DNA from 4 places in the Klebsiella sp. I138 genome. Region 1 is predicted to be linked to each of the others. Evidence: predicted binding sites of a transcription regulator. Region 1 holds the regulator's gene; each other region holds the start of a gene.
What was found. The regulator CRP, encoded in region 1, controls carbon source genes, mostly activating them, when cyclic AMP is high. The targets are predictions, from matches to a motif close to ATGTGANNNNNNTCACAT.

Region 1 (3,127 bases):
TGAGCCTGGCGACAATATACTGCTCGCCGTTTAGCGTCAGAAGCTGCAGGGTATACACCGCCGTTACGGTAAAGCCGACCATCGCCCAGCCGTAATGCTTGCGAATAATCAGGTAGCTCATCAGCGTGACGAGCAGCATCGCGGTGAGCGTATAGCCCTCCGGGACATGAAAGTGCAGCGCCAGTCCGGCGATGGCCAGACCGGCAAGGGTTCCTGCCGCCCGGTGGACGATACGTACTCGCGTCGCGCCGTAGCCGTTTTGGGTCACGAACAGCACCGTCATCAGGATCCAGTAGGGCTTGGGCAGATTCAGGGCGCTACCCATCAGACTGGCTGCCGATAGCATCACGCAGATGCGGGCGGCGTTGCGTAATGCCGGTGATTTCAATGAGAGATAGTTCTTCAGCGCAGGCAGCAGCGGCAGGCGACGTTCTTTATCTGCCATCAGGTTGCGGGCATAGAGCGGGCGCTGGGTACGCAAAACCCGGGCTATTCGACTAAAGTGCCAGGCGCAGAATTGTCCGACCGGGTTGTCAGGATGCTGCCAGGCAATTTTCTCCAGCGCACCGATTTGCTTATCCATATGAAAGCGTTGCGGATAGCGGTGGTACAGAATGTCATCGGCCAGCACCCGCAGGCGGGCAGCTACGGTTTGCGCGTTCCAGCGGATCACCGCCTCCGCGTGGCTGCGCTCTACCAGCTTTTGCACTTCTTCGGGTTGATGCAGGCTGACGGAAATATGTTCCTGTAAATCCAGCGCCACCTGAAAGGCCCGCAACAGACGTTTGTGGTCGTTGCGCTGGTTCGCCGCCAGCATATGCATCTGCTGGTAGCATTGGGTTATCAGGTCCACCACCTTTTGCTGGCGCGTGAGCAGCGGCGGCAGCGAAGTGGCCGGATCGATATGCTGCGTCAGCAGGCTGTATTTCGCTTCGCAGTAGTTAGCCAGCTCCCGATAGAGCAGGCTCAGCGATTCACGCAGCGGCTGTTCGCGCCAGAGCCAAAACCAAAACCAGTTAAACAGGCCATACCACAAGGTCCCGAGAGCGTAGATCAGCAGTGGCTCCCAGACGGGCATGTTCCCGGCAAGGCTCAGGGTAAAGATCGCGGCAATTAACGATGCGGGCAGCAGCCTGGCGTGCAGGGAGCTGATTTCCGCCGTGACGCCAAGCAGCAGCGCCAGGCCACTGAGAATCAGAGGCAGCGGGATATCCTGCTGGAGCAGAAGCTGGACGACCAGGCTGCTGCCGGCAAATAACGAACCGCCAACGATCAATCGCTTAAAAAAGCGTTTGTGAGGTGTATCGAGGCCAGCGACGTTACAACAGGCAGGCACTAACGAGAACAGCAGGCCTTGCTGTAGATGACCGAGGAAGAGACCGATTGCGACAGGCAAACACAACACCAGCGTTTGCCGCAGTGCATAGTTGACTTCCGGGTGGTAAATCAGCCTGCGCCACATAATGGGGAAACAAAAACGGCGTATTGCGGGTGCAATACGCCGTTTTATCGACTTAACGCGTACCGTAGACGACGATAGTTTTACCGTGTGCAGAGATCAGGTTCTGATCTTCCAGCATCTTCAGGATACGGCCAACGGTTTCGCGGGAGCAACCCACGATCTGACCAATTTCCTGACGGGTAATTTTAATCTGCATACCATCAGGATGGGTCATCGCGTCTGGCTGTTTTGCCAGATTCAGCAACGTCTGAGCGATACGCCCGGTGACGTCGAGGAAGGCAAGGTTACCCACTTTTTCTGAGGTTACCTGCAGACGACGAGCCATCTGCGACGACAGACGCATCAGGATGTCCGGGTTGACCTGGATAAGCTGACGGAATTTTTTGTAGGAGATTTCGGCCACTTCACATGCGGTTTTCGCACGTACCCAGGCGCTACGCTCCTGGCCTTCTTCAAACAAGCCTAATTCACCGATGAAATCGCCCTGGTTGAGGTAGGAGAGGATCATCTCTTTCCCTTCTTCATCCTTGATGAGCACAGCCACAGAGCCTTTGACGATGTAGTACAACGTTTCTGCTTTTTCACCCTGGTGGATCAGCGTGCTTTTAGATGGGTACTTATGAATGTGGCAATGAGACAAGAACCATTCGAGGGTAGGGTCTGTTTGCGGTTTGCCAAGCACCATGCGCGGTTATCCTCTGTTATAAGCTATCTCCGGGTGCCGACACAACACGGCATCCGGGCATGCAATCGTATTGTTTCCCTATGCCTGGGAAACGGCTGGTGATTTTTCTTCAGCCTGTAATGTGAACTCCTCTGCATACATGCAGTACATCAATGTAATACTGTAGCATCCTGACTGTTTTAGCATAGCTTTTGCCGCATGTCTCCTGGTGTCTCGCTTCAGCATGATGCAGGTCGCCTTCCGTTGCGAGAATTGTTATGTGCGCGTAATCTGTCAGGAAAATTGCAACCTTGGAGTTAAATTTTATGCAAGCTCGTGTGAAATGGGTTGAGGGGTTAACCTTCATTGGAGAGTCCGCATCGGGTCATCAGATTTTGATGGATGGCAACTCCGGGGATAAAGCGCCAAGCCCGATGGAAATGGTGCTGATGGCGGCGGGTGGATGCAGTGCGATCGATGTCGTGTCTATTTTGCAAAAAGGTCGCCACAACGTGACCAACTGCGAAGTGAAGTTGACGTCGGAACGCCGGGAAGAGGCGCCGCGCCTGTTTACCCATATCAATATGCATTTTATCGTGACTGGCAAAGAGCTGAAAGATGCGGCGGTCTCGCGTGCGGTAGAACTGTCGGCGGAGAAATACTGCTCGGTAGCGCTGATGCTGCAAAAAGCGGTGAACATCACTCATACATTTGAAGTGGTGGAAGCGTAATACCAGATGCCCGGTGGCGCGATGCTTACCGGGCTTACACCGTTTTGTCGCGCCGCCCGGCCATTTAAATCGCTTTGCCTTCCATCAGGCGCTCTACCAGCGGCGTCATAATGAGTTCCATCGCCAGCCCCATTTTCCCGCCCGGCACTACCAGCGTATTGATATGTGAGATAAACGAGCCCTGTAGCATCGCGAGCAGCCAGGGGAAATCGATATCCCGCAGGTTGCGGAAGTGAATCACCACAAAACTTTCATCCAGAGACGGAATGC
Region 2 (3,127 bases), 1.0 Mb from region 1:
ACCAGTCCGCGTACCAAAAACCTTTATTCTGTTCCATGCGTTATCCCCTTATTTGCCGCTCAACGCGCTATGCAGCAGATCCAGCCAGTTCGGCACGGTCATGTGGAAGGACTCAATCATCTTCATGTCAAATCCGCGGAAGAAGCCACTCAGCACGAACAGGGCGATAATGGCCGTCATCATGATTTTGGTGACGCGGTTCCAGCCTGCGTCTTCGACGCCTTTACCGATCAGAATCCCCAGCACCAGACCCGGTACGGCGTTGCCCATAATCAGCTGCGCGGCGCCGCCGAAAATAGTGGCCCAGAAGCCTGATTTCTTACCGGCATCGATAGCCGCCAACCAGAAGATAACCGGCATGATGATGTTCACCAGCAGGTTGGCTGCAGGCACCAGCACCTTCACCGCAGTGACCTGTAATGCTTCCGGTACCGCAGAGGCCGTAGAGTTCAGGAATGCCACCACCACCATGCCGATGAGACCGCAGGCAATGGCCATTTTCTTAGGATCGTGAAGGGTTTCTGCCACGTTGCGATTTTTCATCATCAGGGCCGAGGCGCCCCAGTGCGGGATAATGCGGTGGTCAACGTCCTGGGTGAAAGCACCCGCTGCGACGGAAGAAGCCCAGGCGTTAAAGAAGAATCCCAGACCAAAGGAGAAGTGGGAAGCCGGATCGCCTTCGCAGGAATTCAGCTCGCCCAAGGTACGAAACGCCCCCATCCCCTGGGTGGTAGGCGCATGAAACATGCGTGCCGCTCCGGCGCCCACTCCGACGCCGACCAGGCCGCCGATAATGAGCGATTTTATTAAAATTATCAGGAACATAGTTTAACCCTATGGTGAAGATCAGGTTTGCGTAACGAAATCCACTTTATCGACATTAATGGCCGTTACGTTGACGGTGACATCCAGCTCCACGCTGTAGGTCCGTCGTTCACGGCGCAGAAAGAAGAACAGAAACGCTTCTTTGCGCACCGCTTCACGCGCATGAACAACCTTCACATCCTGTGGCTCAATACGCAGTAAGATGTGCGGTGAAGTGCTCATCACCGCTGCCTGTACGTGGTTCAGGGCATCGGCAAAGGCGCGCGTTTTGCTTTCGCCTTTGCCCTTGACGCTCACCGTGGTGGTGAATTGCTCTTTCATGCTCACGCGCCGTATTTCTTTTTCCAGGCTTCTACCAGGCGCTCGCCCAGCTCTTCTTTATCCATAAAGCCGAAACCCAGTACGTTGTAGCCTTCGTTGATAGCGGTCACGCCTTCATCAACGGAGCGCATGCCATATTTTGCTTTGTAACCGTGCTTGTTCTGCGCGGTGATAGCGCCTGCGCCACCGCTGCCGCAGAAGGAGATACCGAAGGTGGCATTTTCTGCTTTCATCATGTCACCCAGCTTCATATCAGCGGCAACGCCCGGTACGACAACGGCACGAGCACCGGCTTTTTCCGCGCCAGCGGCCACTTTTTGCCCTTTACCCAGGCGGTCGCCAATTACGACAGTAATTTGTTCCATTTTTTGCTCCTTACAGGTTGTCTTTTGCTACTTCGAAGTGGACGGACAGCAGCCAGGATTCTTCTTCTGGCAGGTTGCCGAATTCCGCAACCACTTCGCGGGCAAGCATCATTGAATCTTCTGAAATTTCTTCAAACAGGCTGGCATCCACTTCCGGCAGCGGCTCGCCGCTAATCGACCGGTGGGCCATTGCCCGCACGTGGGAAGTCAGCATCTGCTCCTGAACGGCGTTGGGGATGATATTGCGACGGCTTAACAGTGCGTAAACCCGCGGCAGCATCTTCTCAGCCAGCAGCTCAGTTTGCGTTGCCTGTTCCCCTACGTCGTTTATTACCGCTCCGTTATTCACTTGTGTTACCCCGTTGATGTCTCTGGGGATAAAACTAGCGCCGGGGGGAAGGAGTTTGTAGCGAGTTGTTTTCCACTTCGAAGTGGAAAGGCGGACGGCATGCGTGATCTATTCCACATAATCGGTGTGAAAATGGCATGAAGAGACTGTTTTCGGCGAAATCACGTGATGGGCGTCACAAGAAAATCATTGTGTTACCGGCTGAAGACGGCGGAATAAGCGGAAAAGAAAAGGGGAAAAGTGTGATGCCAGCAGGGTTTTATCGTGGAAGTTGAGCAGGAGGCATCGACAGATGCCTCCTGAAACAGGACTTAGCGGTATTTCTGATGGTAGGTATTACGGGTCGTTTTGAACCCTTCTGCGGCAGCCTGGGCCTCTTTCACTTTACCTTCATCCGCCAGCTTCAGCGCGCCGTCAATCTGGCCAATCAGAATATCCAGACCGTGGCGATAGTCTTTCATTTCTGCGCTGTCCGCCGCTTTACCTTCCAGCTTCGGCGGGGTGTCCTTCTGCGCATCCACGGCGGCATCGCGCATTTTGGTCAGCGCCGCTTTCAGTTCGCCCGCATCGGAGGTTTTTTGTACCACCTGCAGGTTTTGCGCGATGGTGTCCATATCTTCGCCCAGTTCAGCGGCGAACGCTGAAACAGAGCCCATTGCAAGGGCGGAGACCGCCAGCATTGCTAACAGTTTTTTACGCATTGCTCACATCCTTTTTTATTATTAAAACAAACGGGCGCCGCAGGGAGCGCCCTTCTGTACAGATTATTTTGCAAACAGCATATCGAATGGTGGGGATAAAACGGTGTTACTGTCCGGCGATTTTCATCTCCGGCAGCAGCACGGAGCCGCACTGAATATTACTGCGCGTTTCGATATCGTCACCCACGGTCACGATATTACGCCACATATCTTTCAGATTGCCGGCGATAGTAATTTCGCTTACCGGATACTGAATTTCACCATTCTCAACCCAGAAGCCAGAAGCGCCGCGTGAATAATCGCCGGTCACGCCACTGACACCCTGCCCCATCAATTCAGTGACGACAAGTCCGGTGCCCATCTCTTTAAGCAACTTTTCAAAACTCAGACCGCGGCCGTTAATCCGCCAGTTATGGATGCCCCCCGCGTGCCCGGTGCTCTTCATGCCCAGCTTGCGCGCCGAGTAGTTGGTCAGCAGCCACTGCGTCAGCACGCCGTCTTTAATAATATCGCGACGCTCGGTACGCACCCCTTCGCTGTCGAACGGCGTCGAGGCCAGCCCTTTC
Region 3 (3,127 bases), 830 kb from region 1:
GCGGTGAATATGTATGATATGCAGTTCAGCCTGGATGGTAACAGCTGGAAGCCGGTCAGCGGCACCGCCTACTACTATACGTTTAACGAGCTGAAAGCCTCGGATTCGGTTTACATCTTCTTTTCCAGCAACTTCTTTAAGCAGATGGTGGCGCTGGGGATCAGCGATATTAATACCAACGATCTGTTTAACTTCCGTTTCCAGAACACCACCTCGCCGGAATCCGGTTGGTATGAGTTTTCCACCTCCAACTCGCTGATTATCAAACCGCGCGATTTCAGCATTAGTATTATTTCCGACGAGTACACCAGTTCTCCATCGCGCGAGGGGTATGTCGGCGCGGGACAGCCGTCACTGGATTTCGGCTATATCGTCACCACCAGTGGAAAAACCGCCGCCGATGAAGTTCTGATTAAAGTCACCGGCCCGTCGCAGTCGATCGCCGGGCGCTCATACTGCCTGTTCAGCTCGGCGGACGGAATGACAAAGGTTCCTTTCCCGGCGCTGCTGGTGTTTACCACCCAGACCGGTACGACCAAAAATTATGATGCCGGCTGTGATGATAGCTGGCGTGATATGACGGATGCGCTGTGGCTGACGACGCCGTGGACGGATGCGTCCGGCGATGTCGGGGTGATGAACAAGACGACGGTGAAATTTTCCATACCGATGAACGACGATATTTCGTTACGAACGGTAGATGACGATGGCTGGTTTGGTGAAGTCAGTGCTTCAGGAGAGATTCATGTTCAGGCGACATGGCGCAATATTAATTAATCTGCTCCAGGCCGTCGCGTGGGTGCTGCTTTTGGGGCTGCCTGCAACGGGCCGGGCGATTTCCGTTGGCAATTTAACCTTTTCGCTGGGCGCCGGGGAGACTTTTGTCGCCAAACGGGTACTGAATAATAACCCGAGCGCACGGCTGTATCAGATATCCGTTGTCGGGATCGATCGTCCGGGGGGAAATGAAGTTCGCTCTCGCCCGGCAGATGGCGAGCTGCTGTTTGCCCCGCGTCAGCTCACTCTGCAGGCTGGACAAGGGGAATATTTTAAATTTTATTACCATGGCCCACAGGATAACCGCGAACGCTATTACCGGGTCTCATTTCGCGAAATCCCCACCCGTAACCGTATCGCCCGCACTGCAGCTGGTGGATCGGTGGGGATCGACCCGGTGGTGGTGATGGAAACTATCCTGGTGGTGCGCCCGCGGCAGGTGCAGTTTAAATGGGTTTTTGACCGCCAGTCGGGAAGCGTCAGTAACAGCGGCAATACCTGGTTTAAGCTGCTGATCAAGCCGGGATGCAATGCAACGGAAGAAGAGGGCGAGGCCTGGTATTTGCGGCCTGGAGATGTGGTTCACCAGGCAGCGCTGCGCCAGTCTGGGGATAAATACATTATCTATAATGATAAATTTATTAAAATATCAAAGGATTGCGAATAGATTTGGTGGGGTAATAAAAAAGCCTCCCGAAGGAAGCTTTTTTATTATCAGGTCATGACCATCGGCCATTCTGGCGGTGTCTGACTCATGACTTCGATCATGACGTCTTTGATGTTACCCCAGATTTTGGCAATATCCAGCAGCGTTATCCCTAGCAAGCCGGTAGCGAACCAGCAGGCAGCGACCAGGCCGAGACAGCTGCAAATAACGGCTAAACCGGCATAATCGCTTTTGCGTAGCTGAATATTCATCGAACTGGCCAAAAACATCAGAACCGCGCTCACCAGCGGCCAGCGCAAAAGTATGACACTGGTAGTTATGGAAGCCATCAACCTCATCCTCAAAGAAAATCGGGTGCCTTTGACAACCTGGCGAGACTGACAATGACGTGGCGCTCTGGCTATCTACGGGCAATCAGGGGAGTAATGAAACAGCGTTCTTGTTTCATTAAGTTGTGTGAACTATATCACATTTGCTTCTTTATTCACCAGTCAAAAGTGTGCGTTTTTTGGTTGTTTTTAAACCATGTAATTGTTGTGGATAATGGTGAGGCTGCATTTTACCGCTCCCGCAAACAGTAAACATTGCCTTCCTGGGTTTTGATTTCTTTTTTTGTGCGCGTTATCTACGGCTTTTATTACGTAATCTTGCCAATCACACGGATAAACCGAATTAGATAGAGGTGTTGCTCTCATAATGACGAGAATGTTTCTCGATTCTCCGTGAAATTAGTATTATTCATCATTATTGAGGGTGGGGTTTTTACATCAAATGACTGGTTGCTGAAAATAGTCTCTGTTGTATAACAACGGGTGTGATCTTTTACCGTGATAAAGGCATATCGCATGGACAATAAACGGAAATGAATCGTCGCACACTGCACAACGCGTTGAGAATATTGGGTATGACGCTGGTGCTCCTGCTACCCGTCCTTCTGGCGCTGTGGTTTGCGCAAATCAGAGCAAAAGCAGAGACCTCCGATCGGCTCCGCGCATTTTCACAACTGGCGCTACAGAAAACGGAAATGGTTATCTATGAGGCGGATCAGGCGCGTGATAAAGCCATGCGATTTAAAGGGATAATATGTTCTCCCGCACATCAGCAATATATGTTGTCGATTGTTCGTAGTCTGCTTTATGTCGACGATTTAATTTATGCTGATGGTACGCGTTTGTTTTGCTCCACTTCGGTACACCCTGATACCGCATGGCGTATTCCTGCTGCGAATTATACAAAACAGCCGGATGTCGCCATCTACTACTACCGTGATACGCCTTTCTATCCCGGCTTTGCGATGAACTATATGCAGCGAGGGCATTACCTTGCCGTTATTAACCCACTGTCCTACAGCTCATTAATATCAAGCGATAAAGATTTAGCCTACGGCCTGTACGATACGAAAACGAACCTGTTTTTTTCCACCAGTAAGCATGCCGATGCTTCTCTGCACGGCCTGATTCGTCATGAAGACGCCTTTTTTCACGAGGGCCAGCGGGTATATACCGTGGCCCATTCGGCCATCCGCCCGATCGCCGTGATTATGTCCACTTCGTGCGCCAGTTATTATCAGAGCTTTTATGATCAGCTAAGGCTCACCTTACCGCTGGGGATTATTTGCAGCATTCTGATTTTACTGGTGTGGTTGCGTACCCGGCAGCAATACCATTCACCACGCAATATGCT
Region 4 (3,127 bases), 180 kb from region 1:
AGCGGTCAGAGAAGGTTTTCTTACGACCACTCGCCACATCCAGAATAAACTCGAACAGCTTCAGGCCAACATCTTCAATCGTCTCTTCGCCGGTGGCGATAGTCCCGGCGTTGATATCCATTAAGTCATACCAGCGGTTTGCCAGTTCGGTACGGGTCGCCATCTTGATAACCGGTACTGCTACCAGACCATATGGCGTGCCGCGGCCGGTGGTAAACACCTGAACCGTGATCCCCGAAGCAACCTGCTGAGTGCCACAGACAAAGTCGCTGGCCGGCGTGGCGGCGAAGATCAGGCCGCGTTTAGTTGGGCGCTGGCCCGGAGAGAGGACCTCGGCAATCGCGCTTTTGCCGGATTTAGCGATAGATCCCAGCGCTTTTTCCACCACGTTCGCCAGGCCGCCTTTCTTATTGCCGGGGGAAGGGTTGGCGCTGCGGTCGGTTTTACCTAAATCCAGATAGTTATCGTACCAGGCCATCTCTTCGAGCAGGCGTTTACCCACCTCTTCGTTGATCGCCCGTGGCGTCAGCAGGTGGATAGCATCGCGGACTTCAGTCACCTCAGAGAACATCACGGTTGCGCCACAGCGAACCAGCAGATCGGACGCATAGCCGACGGCGGGGTTGGCGGTGACGCCGGAGAAGGCATCGCTGCCCCCGCACTGCATGCCCACCACCAGTTCAGAGGCCGGGCAGGTTTCGCGCTGGCGGGCGTTCAGTTTCGCCAGATGCCGTTCTGCTACCTGCAGAATATCGTCAACCATCGACTGGAACCCGACGTGGTGTTCATCCTGCAGGCGGATGATGCTGGCACTGTCGACGGCGACGGGCTGGACATCGTCGGTACCCTGAAGCAGTCGCTCCGGCTGGAGCTTTTCACAGCCCAGCCCAACCACCATGACTTCGCCGCCGAAATTGGGATTCAACGAAATATTATGGATCGTACGAATAGGGATCACGGCGGCCGGGGCGTTGATCGCCACGCCGCAGCCGTACAGGTGGTTGAGACCGACCACGCCATCAACATTCGGGTATTTTGGCAGCAGGTCTCGTTCAATAATTTTCACAACATAATCTACAACACCCGCCACGCAATGTACGCTGGTGGTGATACCGAGCAGGTTCTTGGTGCCGACGCTGCCGTCCGCATTGCGATAACCCTCAAAGGTATAGCCGGTAAGCGCAGGGAGAGGCTCCGGGACTTTCGTTGCCAGCGGTAGCGTGTTCAGCGGCGGCGCCTTCGGGAGTTCAACGAGTGATTCGTCAATCCAGCTGCCCTGCGGGATATCGCGTACCGCGTAGCCAATAACTTCGCCGTAGCGGATGATTTCACCGTGAGCGGGAATATCAACCAATGCCACTTTGTGACCTTGCGGGATATGTTCTATGAGCGTTAGCCCATCAGGGAAACGCGTTCCGGCTTGTAAACCTCGATCGTTAACAATAATCGCCACATTATCCGTTGCGTGTACTTTTATATAAAACGCCGTCGGCGATTGTTGTTTAATTTCAATGTTAGCCATTGTCCAGTATTCTCCAGCAAGGTGCGAATAATAAAATAAAACGGTTATTCAATTCGGAATTTCAGATTTCTGGGAGAAAGAATGTCAGGTGTTTTGATTTTAAAATGTGATCTAAATCACTCATTGTTGCTAGCGCGAACCCGTTAAAGAGGGAAAACACCGGAACTGTGCATCAGCGCCCATTCATTATGGCATTTGCACAATTATAATGATTTATTTATTGTCCTTATGGGTCTTGTGCACAGTGTCCAATGACCGCGAGCTGATTATACTGAGTCATGCTTGCAATGCGCCGGATGAGTAAATCGATAGCCCCTGATATTGATTTATTAATAATTAAGAATCACACCAAAAATAAATAAATGGAAGGTGTGTCGTGCCTGAGGAATATTAAATGAGTCTGGATGCAACGATAGAAGAAAGAAAAGGTGTGCCAACCCGATATTTAATTTTGCTGATAATATTCATTGTTACCGCCGTTAACTATGCTGACCGTGCAACGTTATCAATTGCCGGCACCGAAGTGGCAAAAGAGCTCCAGCTGAGCGCGGTCTCAATGGGCTATATTTTCTCTGCTTTTGGTTGGGCATACTTGCTGATGCAGATCCCCGGAGGCTGGCTGCTCGATAAATTTGGCTCGAAGAAAGTCTATACCTATAGCCTGTTCTTCTGGTCGCTGTTTACGTTCCTGCAAGGCTTTGTCGATATGTTCCCGCTGGCCTGGGCCGGGATTTCGATGTTCATCATGCGCTTTATGCTCGGCTTTTCAGAAGCCCCTTCCTTTCCGGCGAATGCCCGTATTGTGGCTGCCTGGTTCCCGACGAAAGAGCGCGGTACCGCCTCGGCTATCTTTAACTCCGCACAGTATTTCTCTCTGGCGCTGTTTTCGCCGCTGCTGGGCTGGCTGACCTTTGCCTGGGGTTGGGAGCACGTCTTTACCGTGATGGGCGTGATTGGCTTTGTGCTGACCGGTCTGTGGGTCAAGCTGATCCATAACCCGACCGACCATCCGCGAATGAGCAAAGAGGAGCTGAAGTTTATCTCCGAGAACGGTGCGGTCGTTGATATGGACCACAAAAAGCCGGGCAGCGCAGCGGCCAGTGGACCAAAGCTTCACTATATCAAGCAGCTGTTGAGCAACCGCATGATGCTGGGCGTGTTCTTTGGTCAGTATTTTATCAATACCATTACCTGGTTCTTCCTTACCTGGTTCCCGATTTACCTGGTACAGGAAAAAGGCATGTCGATTCTGAAAGTGGGTCTGGTGGCCTCCATCCCGGCACTGTGTGGTTTTGCCGGAGGTGTGCTGGGCGGGGTGTTCTCTGACTATCTGATTAAACGTGGTTGGTCTCTCACCATGGCACGTAAGCTGCCGATTGTCCTGGGAATGCTGCTGGCATCAACCATCATTCTGTGTAACTACACCAATAATACGGCGCTGGTCGTGATGCTGATGGCGCTGGCGTTCTTCGGTAAAGGGTTTGGCGCACTGGGCTGGCCGGTGATTTCCGACACCGCGCCGAAAGAAATTGTTGGCCTGTGCGGCGGCGTATTCAACGTCTTTGGCAACGTCGCTTCCATCGTAACTCCGCTGGTGATTGGTTA

Region 2: the regulator CRP is predicted to act here: its motif matches at 1,962-1,979, upstream of ACMYSK_RS16785 (glycine dehydrogenase).
Region 3: the regulator CRP is predicted to act here: its motif matches at 1,899-1,916, upstream of ACMYSK_RS17645 (YjcB family protein).
Region 4: the regulator CRP is predicted to act here: its motif matches at 1,627-1,644, upstream of garD (galactarate dehydratase).

The regions. Positions count from the first base shown of each region.
Region 1 is NZ_CP180447.1:4,598,847-4,601,973, forward strand. It holds gene ACMYSK_RS21395 (YccS/YhfK family putative transporter) at 1-1,462, opposite strand, end outside; gene crp (cAMP-activated global transcriptional regulator CRP) at 1,515-2,147, opposite strand; gene ACMYSK_RS21405 (OsmC family protein) at 2,453-2,857, shown strand; gene ACMYSK_RS21410 (phosphoribulokinase) at 2,922-3,127, opposite strand, start outside.
Region 2 is NZ_CP180447.1:3,595,609-3,598,735, forward strand. It holds gene ACMYSK_RS16765 (DUF4310 family protein) at 1-37, opposite strand, end outside; gene ACMYSK_RS16770 (DUF4311 domain-containing protein) at 49-825, opposite strand; gene ACMYSK_RS16775 (DUF4312 family protein) at 847-1,146, opposite strand; gene ACMYSK_RS16780 (SFCGS family glycine-rich protein) at 1,149-1,511, opposite strand; gene ACMYSK_RS16785 (glycine dehydrogenase) at 1,522-1,860, opposite strand; gene cybC (cytochrome b562) at 2,172-2,561, opposite strand; gene pmbA (metalloprotease PmbA) at 2,668-3,127, opposite strand, start outside.
Region 3 is NZ_CP180447.1:3,771,195-3,774,321, reverse strand. It holds gene ecpD (fimbrial adhesin EcpD) at 1-777, shown strand, start outside; gene ACMYSK_RS17650 (hypothetical protein) at 746-1,444, shown strand; gene ACMYSK_RS17645 (YjcB family protein) at 1,492-1,773, opposite strand; gene ACMYSK_RS17640 (EAL domain-containing protein) at 2,307-3,127, shown strand, end outside.
Region 4 is NZ_CP180447.1:4,775,436-4,778,562, forward strand. It holds gene garD (galactarate dehydratase) at 1-1,522, opposite strand, end outside; gene garP (galactarate/glucarate/glycerate transporter GarP) at 1,917-3,127, shown strand, end outside.